DNA from 3 places in the Paenibacillus sp. lzh-N1 genome. Region 1 is predicted to be linked to each of the others. Evidence: riboswitches for the same ligand, from Rfam matches in the RefSeq annotation. Region 1 holds a riboswitch; each other region holds the start of a gene.
The links. Region 1 has a riboswitch for glycine ahead of gcvT (glycine cleavage system aminomethyltransferase GcvT). Riboswitches for the same ligand answer to the same signal wherever they lie in the genome.

Region 2: linked by a shared signal. The riboswitch ahead of C0638_RS13855 (alanine/glycine:cation symporter family protein) and the one ahead of gcvT (glycine cleavage system aminomethyltransferase GcvT) in region 1 are both predicted to bind glycine.
Region 3: linked by a shared signal. The riboswitch ahead of sdaAB (L-serine ammonia-lyase, iron-sulfur-dependent subunit beta) and the one ahead of gcvT (glycine cleavage system aminomethyltransferase GcvT) in region 1 are both predicted to bind glycine.

What each region holds. Positions count from the first base shown of each region.
Region 1 covers NZ_CP025696.1:3,207,033-3,210,154, forward strand. Annotated here, with positions in the region: gene gcvPA (aminomethyl-transferring glycine dehydrogenase subunit GcvPA) at 1-7, opposite strand, end outside; gene gcvT (glycine cleavage system aminomethyltransferase GcvT) at 125-1,231, opposite strand; glycine riboswitch at 1,311-1,407, opposite strand; glycine riboswitch at 1,408-1,507, opposite strand; gene gcvH (glycine cleavage system protein GcvH) at 1,901-2,299, shown strand; gene C0638_RS14625 (PTS mannitol transporter subunit IIBC) at 2,725-3,122, shown strand, end outside.
Region 2 covers NZ_CP025696.1:3,038,719-3,041,840, forward strand. Annotated here, with positions in the region: gene C0638_RS13850 (glycoside hydrolase family 1 protein) at 1-940, shown strand, start outside; glycine riboswitch at 1,105-1,189, shown strand; glycine riboswitch at 1,201-1,296, shown strand; gene C0638_RS13855 (alanine/glycine:cation symporter family protein) at 1,443-2,861, shown strand; gene C0638_RS25700 (sensor histidine kinase) at 2,987-3,122, opposite strand, start outside.
Region 3 covers NZ_CP025696.1:1,271,343-1,274,464, forward strand. Annotated here, with positions in the region: gene C0638_RS05760 (DUF6359 domain-containing protein) at 1-1,460, opposite strand, end outside; glycine riboswitch at 1,675-1,789, shown strand; gene sdaAB (L-serine ammonia-lyase, iron-sulfur-dependent subunit beta) at 2,001-2,690, shown strand; gene sdaAA (L-serine ammonia-lyase, iron-sulfur-dependent, subunit alpha) at 2,680-3,122, shown strand, end outside.

The sequences.
Region 1 (3,122 bases):
GCTTCATAGGTTCTGGCTCCTTTCGAAAAGCAAAATTTAGATAGTAAATTAGCTAATACATAGTCGTAATTGGAAAATCCAGAATTTTATATCTGACATGATCGCTTTTTTAGAATGAAGAGGATTAAGATCGGCGTAGCCGTTTATAAAAGGGGGCTGGGACCACTTCCGCACGCAGGCGTTTACCACGAATTTCGACCTCCAGCGGTGTCGATAGGGTGCTAAAACGACTGTCCACCAGGGCCAGCCCCAGATTACGCTTCAAGGTGGGCGATTGAGTACCCGTTGTGACCTCACCGATGTGTTGACCTTCAGCGAACACCGGATAATGAGCGCGCGGGATACCGCGGTCAATCATTTCCAGCCCGATTAACTTGCGAGGAATTCCTTGTTCTTTTTGACGTTGCAGTGCTTCCCTGCCGATAAAATCTCCTTTATTCAGCTTGACGAAGAAACCTAACCCAGCCTCAAGCGGTGAAATTGTGGCAGATAACTCCTGTCCGTACAACGGTAGCCGTGCCTCGAAGCGCAGCGTATCGCGAGCACCAAGTCCAGCGGGAATCAGTCCATACGATTCACCGCAACGAAGCAAACCATCCCACACGGCGGGTGCTTCCTCAGCAGGGATATAAAATTCAAAACCGTCTTCGCCGGTATATCCAGTTCGCGAGACAAGTGCTTTTGCTCCGAACAATTGCACGTTCTCATGGAATCGGAAAGATGCCAGATTCGTAATATCTGTATCTGTCACGGCTGCGGTAATACGTGCTGCTTCCGGTCCTTGTAATGCCAGCAATGCTATCGCATCAGACACATTCTCCAGATGAACCGATGCTGGTACGTGGCGTATGAGCCAATCCCAATCTTTGTCGATGTTGGAGGCATTCACAACGAGCATGTAGCGCTCTGGTCCTTTGCAATATACAAGCAAGTCATCGACTGCGCCTCCATCGGGGTAACACAGGAGTGAATATTGTGCTTGGCCCGGTTCCAACTGGCTGACATCATTTGTGGTTACCTGTTGCAAAAAAGCCTCAGCTTCTTTGCCTTCAACCAAGAACTCGCCCATATGCGATACATCGAATAAACCTGCACGTTGTCGGACGGCCTCATGCTCCTTTTGAATGCCGCTAAACTGAACGGGGAGTTCCCACCCGCCAAAGTCAATACAACGAACCCCGGGCTGCGTCCCGTAGGACGAATATAATGGTGTTCTTCGCAAATTAGACATTTTTTCACTCCTATCCAGTGTAATCGGCTAAACAAAAAAGACAGGCTAAAAGAAACGTATAGACGGCAGTCCATACTCTTCTTTCAGCTCTGTCCTTGATACCAGAAAGTTACCCCGGTGTGAACCAGGTTTCCCCTTGGGTGATCCGCTCTTTTCACGGATGCTCTCCAGAGATGCGTCCGGCAGAGGTCCTTTTGCCTGAGAGATTCACCTGCAATGCAAGTTTACTCCTTCGGCGCTACCTTTTGGATCAACGGTATGTTACCCGGTTTTGCAGATAACAACTTGATCCGATTCGCGTGCCCAACTGTCTCACAAACGACAACAGCGATGCGAATATTTTTGGTAGTCTCTCCCTCCGCGTTCATCCGCGTTTGCAGTTGTCGAGGTATTTTCAAAAGCAATTACTATAACCCATTAATACGCAAATCCATTCAAAATGTCAATAAAAATGTCATATAAAACAATATGAAAAACATTTATTGTATAAATAAGGATATGTAAGCGTTTGTTACAAGTTATCATTTTTTTATAGACTGCGCTATATGAGTTGGTATGGAGTATTTTTGTTAGTATTATTGACATGGATGTTCTTGTTGTCATAATCTTAACTTGTCTAATACAGGTGATCAAAAGCATTTTATTCATGTGGAAGTGAGGCGAAGCAGGATGAGTGAAGTGAAACAGCAACTTTGGTATACAGACGAACATGAGTGGGTTCAGCGCACAGTGGATGGGACGTTGCGGATCGGCATTACAGACTTTGCACAGCATCAATTGGGTGATATTGTTTTTGTGGAATTACCTGGGGCGGGAACAACGATTGGACAGGGGACGGAGATTGGTACAATTGAATCGGTGAAGACCGTATCCGATCTTTTTGCTCCGGTGACGGGAACCGTTTTGAAAGTAAATGAAGCTCTGGAAAGTACACCTGAGCTGGTGAATGAATCACCCTATGAAGAGGGTTGGATGATCGAAGTAGAGATGAGCAATGGTGTCGAGGAAGCTCTGGGCAAGTTGCTGTCTGCGGAGCAGTACGAGCAGTTGATTTCGGATGAGCAATAATGAGCAATACAGCATGAAATAATAGCGCTTTATTCTGATTTTTTATATGGATATTGAATTAAATAAGAGCATCGTAGTCCGCTCAGTTTTTGTATAAAATAGTCGCTATGACCTGACATAGCGGCTATTTTTTTGTTGTCTTTTAGAAGGCGTATTTACGTTGCTTGCGCAGGCTTAGAAGAGAGCCTCTTTATACAATTGCACAGATTTACAACAGTGTTTTTTCGACTAATTTCTATTGTTATCGGCCATATTAAGAAGAATTATGCAGGTATAATGCCTTGTCGTTACTTTAAATTTAAATGTTGTCATCAACGTTCATGACGAAAGTACGTTTTCATTTCGTTGATGAAGATAGCGCTGTCATTTAGTATGAATTTTAAGAAAAGGTAGTGATGCTATTTACTCACAAGGAGGATATGAATATGAGCACTGTGGACACAAAGTCCAGTTCAAACGGTGGCGCTCGTGTCGCCGTACAGCGTTTTGGCCGTTTTCTCAGCGGTATGGTTATGCCTAATATGGGAGCCTTTATCGCATGGGGATTAATTACGGCCCTTTTTATTCCGACCGGGTGGTTCCCGAATGAGGGTTTTGCACAACTGGTTGATCCGATGAAAAATTATTTGCTGCCGCTGCTGATCGGTTACACGGGAGGCACGATGATTCACGGACAGCGTGGAGGTGTGATCGGTGCCATTATGACGATGGGGGTCATTGTGGGGGCCGATATCCCGATGTTCCTGGGCGCGATGGTAGCTGGTCCGCTGGCTGCATGGATATTGAAGAAGTTCGATAAGGCCATTGAGGGCAAAGTCAAATC
Region 2 (3,122 bases), 170 kb from region 1:
CGAAACAGTATTTACACGCTATAAGGATAAAGTAAAATACTGGCTGACCTTTAACGAAATCAATGTCATGACTATGAGTCCGTTTACTGGCGGCGGTGTGGTTATTGACCGTGTAGAAAACAAGCAACAAGCGATATATCAAGCATTGCACCATCAATTTGTAGCAAGTGCACTGGCGACCAAACGGGGACATGAGATCATTCCGGGTGCTCAGATCGGCTGTATGCTGGCTCGCATTGAAAGCTACCCGCATACGTGTAACCCAGAGGATATTCTGAAAGCACAGCATGAAAATCAAATGAATCTGTTCTTTACGGATGTGCATGCTCGTGGGGAGTATCCCAACTATATGAACCGCTATTTTGAAGAAAATAATATTGTGATCCAGACAGAACCCGGCGATGCTGAAATTTTGAAAAATAATACGGTTGATTTTATCTCATTTAGCTACTACATGACCTTGACCGTATCGGCAGGTCCAGAAGGAGAAAAGGCAGCAGGGAACCTGATTGGCGGTGTGAAAAATCCGTATTTGCAGTCCTCCGATTGGGGATGGCAGATTGATCCGATCGGCCTGCGTGTTACACTAAATACGTTTTATGACCGTTACCAAAAGCCGCTGTTCATCGTGGAAAATGGCCTGGGTGCGTACGATAAGGTAGAAGAGGACGGCTCTGTGCATGACACGTATCGCATTGATTACTTGCGTCAGCATATTGCCCAAATGAAGGAAGCCATTGCTGACGGTGTTGATCTGATTGGTTACACCAGCTGGGGTCCTATCGACCTTGTGAGCATGTCTACTTCCGAAATGTCCAAGCGCTACGGATTTATTTACGTTGATTTGGATGATGACGGTAACGGAACGCTCCAACGCTCCAAAAAGGACTCATTTAACTGGTATAAAAATGTGATAGCAACCAATGGCGAAGAATTGTAATTCTATATCGTTTTGGCGGGTACAGCAGAGAAAATTAGGATGCAATCTGCTGTACCCGCTTTTTGTATAGACACCCTATTGATTTGTCAGAGGGCTTCACAAATTTTTCACTTGTAATACGCTGAAAGTTTTCTGTATAATAAATAAAAATTTCATATGTCTGGTTGATGTTTGCGGGAGATGGAACGAAAGTTCCGACCGAAGGGGCAAAACTCTCAGGTGCTTAAGCTGATTTACAGCAACAAGCAGGGACCGTAAACGGACAGAACTCTGGAGAGACCCTTAATTGGGCGCCGAAGGTGCACCGCAGATTATCATCTGCTTAAACTCTCAGGCAAAAGGACAGAGACGCGAATAACCTGTGACAGGGAATACTCTAGGCTTTTTAGAGATAAAATCCTGTACAAATTGGTTTATTTTTCGTGCCTTTAACCTCTCCAGGAGTCGAATCAACGGATTTGACTCTTTTTTGTTTTTTAATATGCTGGAGGAGCGGGTTGAAATGAATTTGGTACATTTATTAGAAACAATTGACAGTTGGATGTGGGGAGCGCCGCTTCTAATTCTCGTCATGGGCACTGGGTTGTGGCTAACGATCCGTCTGAAGATGCTTCAGATTATTCGATTGCCCTTAGCGCTCAAGCTAATTGGTAAAGCGCCGGACGAAGGCAGCGGGGATGTCAGTAGCTTTGGAGCATTGAGTACGGCACTCGCAGCTACTGTAGGTACGGGAAGTATCGTCGGTGTCGCAACAGCGATCAAACTGGGTGGGCCCGGTTCATTATTCTGGATGCTGGTTGCAGCTTTTTTCGGGATGGCAACCAAATATGCGGAAGGGTTATTATCCGTTAAATACCGTGTTAAAGACCGGAACGGACAATTTTCGGGTGGACCGATGTATTATATTGAAAACGGGCTTGGCCGCCGTTTCAAGCCGCTGGCGATGTTGTTTGCCTTTTCTGGTATTCTTGTAGCACTATTTGGAATCGGTACTTTTCCGCAAGTAAAGGCTATCGTTTCTTCTACGGAGAGTAGCTTTGGCGTGCCAACAGTAGTTACAGCAATCATTATTTCCGTGTTGACGGCTGTTGTTACGATTGGAGGACTCAAAAGTATCGCCAAGGTATCCACAAAGATTGTTCCATTCATGTCGGGGCTCTATATCGTGGTTTGTTTAATCGTACTCATTAAGTTTGCAGGAGAGCTTCCTCATGCGATCGCGCTAGTATTACAAGGGGCTTTCTCGACAACATCTGCGACGGGTGGTTTTGCCGGAGCCACGATTATGCTGGCAATGCGAAGCGGAGTTGCCAGAGGGATCTTTGCAAATGAAGCTGGTTTGGGAAGTGCGCCAATCGCAGCAGCAGCAGCTAAGACGAAATGGCCCGCAGAACAAGGACTAATATCCATGACGGGCGTTTTTATCGATACGATGATTATTTGTAATTTGACAGGATTTACATTGCTGGTTACGGGAATATGGAGTGGAAATGATGATGGAGGTCTGATGACTCAACATGCGTTTTCCAGTGCCTTTCCGGCTGGAGCAGAGCTCGTGACGATTAGCCTTATTTTATTTGCGTTCACAACGATACTTGGCTGGAACTACTACGGGGAACGCTGTGTTGAATATTTGCTTGGGGTCAAGTGGATTAAACCATACCGTTATCTGTTCATCATACTGGTTGCCGGAGGCGCGTTCATCAAGCTCGATGCCATCTGGCTGCTGGCAGATATTTTTAACGCAATGATGGCTTTTCCGAACCTGATTGCATTGCTCGGCTTGTCGGGAATTGTCGTTGCCGAAACTCGCACCTATATGAACTCTTTGTATCCTAATAAGAAAAAGGGCATTCTTGCAGGTGCCAATGTAGGGGCGGCTATCCAAGTAGAAGAAAAAGGACAAACGATCAATTCATAAATAATAAAAGGGAGTGCTCTCAGCCATCACAGGCTTGAGGACACTCCCTTTTAATTGTTATAAGACTGGTATTTACCGACATTTTATTTATTCTGAATAGCCATTAATTCATAATGTTTACAAATCTAAGGGTTATTACATGGAATCATAATCGTAATTTGAAAATTTGAATCCGTAATTGTTGTATTTAAATAACCACCGTACTTCTTTATTACTTGATGGATGTTAAGTAATCCATACCCATGTTTTTTTGAAGGGGAA
Region 3 (3,122 bases), 1.9 Mb from region 1:
AGCGTTAAACCTGCCACATCGGATAATTTGGTGTAGTCCTGCTTCCACGCAAGCCATTGGACCGTTTGCACCAGGAAGGTGGCATCGTCCACTTCCTTGAAACCATCATATGTCTTTTTCGACTGTCCGTTTTCTTCACGCGCATATTTCGGTGTAGCATCTTCTACAGGGGAAGAATCACCGATAAATGCTGCCTTGCCTTGACCTACCTTGGAGATCGCAGCATAAGGCCCTTCCGCACGGCCTCCACCGTTATAGACACCTTGGTCTACAGCATTGCCCCATTTTTTCGTACCTGTAGGGATATAGGCAATTCCTTTGGCTTTGGTAGGATCAATAATAGCCAGCGTAGATCCCGCATGTATGGCAATCGAGCGTACACCCTTGGTAATGCCGAAGGATTGATCTGCGGCTACAATGTCCGTAGCATTCACGTCGCCAAGTGCATTGTAACGGAAACGAACACCAAAGTTGGTCGCCAGCCAATCGGAGCTAGTTAACCCCTGCATCGCCGGTGATGCTGCTTCTTCTGTAGTCATCCCTTTGGCCGGATTAGTATAGGCTCCACGACGGTAGCCATTCATAACCTCAGAGGAATCCCAACGGTTTTTGTTACGGTCCGCATTATAGTGGTCGGAGATGAAGAAAACACTTCCCCCGTTATTCACATATTGCAGCAGGGCAGCCTGCTCGGATGCCTTAAAGGCAACATTCGCTTCACCGATGATGAACACATCATATTGGCGCAGCTTATCATAGGTTATGGCCTGTTCTCCATAAGTAAAAGGAATGGGACGGTTCAGTTGGTCCACTGTAAAACCTACATTACGCAGTCCATTGGCAAAGTCGGAGAAGGCGCCTTCAATGACCCAATCTGCTGCCCCAGCCGTCTGTGCGTGCGTATTATCGAACAGCACCTTTTTGCCTTTGCCATCCGGCAGTGTAGTACCGGGTTGACCCGGATTTCCAGGTTCAGGTTCGCCAGGTTCACCTGGTTCCCCCGGCTCGCTTCCGTTCACCAGTTCAACAGTGCTTGGACTTTTCACTCCACCAAAATTATTGTAGGCGCCAAGTGTACCCGTCACACGGATTTTGCTGCCAATCAGCTCAGGATGGCCTGTTAGCCCAAATTGCCCTCTGTACGCTGATGTCAGCTGTACATCCAATAGATTAGACGTGCTTCGTTCATTGGCCTGGTCGGCAATCAGTACGTTAAAATCATTCGCAAACGGAGAAGAAAAATTAGCCGTTTTCGATCCGGTAGCATGTCCGACGATGTAACCTTCCACCGTCACTGTGCCTCCACTGCCTTGGCGCTGGAGTGCCTCGGCTACTGTCAGTGCTCCCTCCGCTTTGACCTGACCGAATGGAACGAAGATCCCGATCAGCAGCGATACGATCGCTGCCAGATGCAGCACCCCTTTCAAGCGTGAACCTGTGAACCGCAAGCCTTTTACCATACGTCAATATCCCTCCTATAATTTCATAAATGTAATTGTCCTCTATCAGATTAGCTATCAATCTTCTAATTCCTTCCTGATTTCATCCATAATTATGTAAATTTTATTCTTATTTATCGGAAACTCGCTTGTTTATGTAAAAATTGAACCCTGCGATTGACACCGAGCACAGCATACATTACGCTAAGAAAGATATGTAGAACGGTATACGCGAATGAAGATGACGGGAGAGTCTGTCCAGGGGCTTACACGCTGGCGGCACCGAAGGAGCAAGACGCCAACACCCGGCTGGCGGATAATCTCTCAGGTCCATGTATCGTCATCTGACGCAACTCTGGAGAGAGCGCAAGCCACCCAAGGGGTAAGGCGGTAAGGACACCGTACGAAACTCTCAGGTAACGAGGACAGAGATAAGGGAAACTTCCTTATCCTGTCCTTTTTTGCGCTCACATTGTACGTCAGCATTAGGAACCGTCATAGCCGCGCAAAAACGCGGAAATACCATATACTATGGTACTAGAACATATAGGGGGCCACACCATGCGTTTCAAAGATGTATTTTCCATTATCGGTCCGGCCATGACCGGACCTTCCAGTTCACACACTGCAGGCGCGGTGCGGCTTGCACGCGTTGCCCGTCACTGGCTCGGGACGCAGCCTGACCGTGCCCGCATGACACTGTACGGCTCCTTCGCCGACACATACAAAGGACACGGTACAGACCTGGCGCTCATCGCAGGACTGCTCAATTACGATACAGACGACCACCGAATTCCAGATGCCGAGCAATGGGCGGAGCAGGCCGGGATGATGGTGGAATTTGCCGTCAGCGGACTACCCGCCCCCCATCCGAACACCGTCCGTTTTGAGCTGTGGAAGGGTGAGGATCAGCGTACACTGCTGGGTTCCTCCATCGGCGGTGGCAGCATCCATGTCCAGCAGCTCAACGAATTCCGAGTCAACCTGACCGGAGAGCTGTCTACGTTGGTGCTTCTTCACTCGGATAAGCCCGGTACATTAGGTGCGGTGACTTCAGCGCTCGGCGCTGCTGACATTAACATTGCCTATATGCACGTGGATCGCAAAGGTCGGGATGGAGAAGCACTTACAGCTATCGAAACGGACAGTCCTCCTACAGCTGAATTAATCGCAAAACTACAATCCTTACCACATATGTACGAAATTAAAATGATTAATTTGAAAAAAGGAGCTGAATCTGATGCGATTTAGCCATCTGCATGAAATCAGCGCTATATGCGCTGAGGAATCCACCACGATTGGCCGCCTGATGATTCAAGAGCAGGTACAAGAGACGAATACAACGGAAGAAGAAATTTTCCGCCAAATGTCTGATTATTATGAAGTCATGAAAGAGGCTGTTCATCGTGGTCAGACGCAAGACACCGTATCCCGCAGTGGATTAACGGGCGGCGACGGCAAGCGCTTAGCCGAATATCTGCGGACAGGGGAAACCTGCTCCGGCGATGCCTCCGCGCTCGCCATGGCTTATGCGCTCTCCGTGTCGGAGGTTAATGCGTCCATGGGGCGCATTGTCGCCACGCCCACTGCAGGTTCATGCGGAGTCATCCCCGGTGTGTTCATTAGTGCGCAGGAGCGGTTCGGCTGGGATGATGAGCATATGGTGCACGGCTTGTTCGCAGC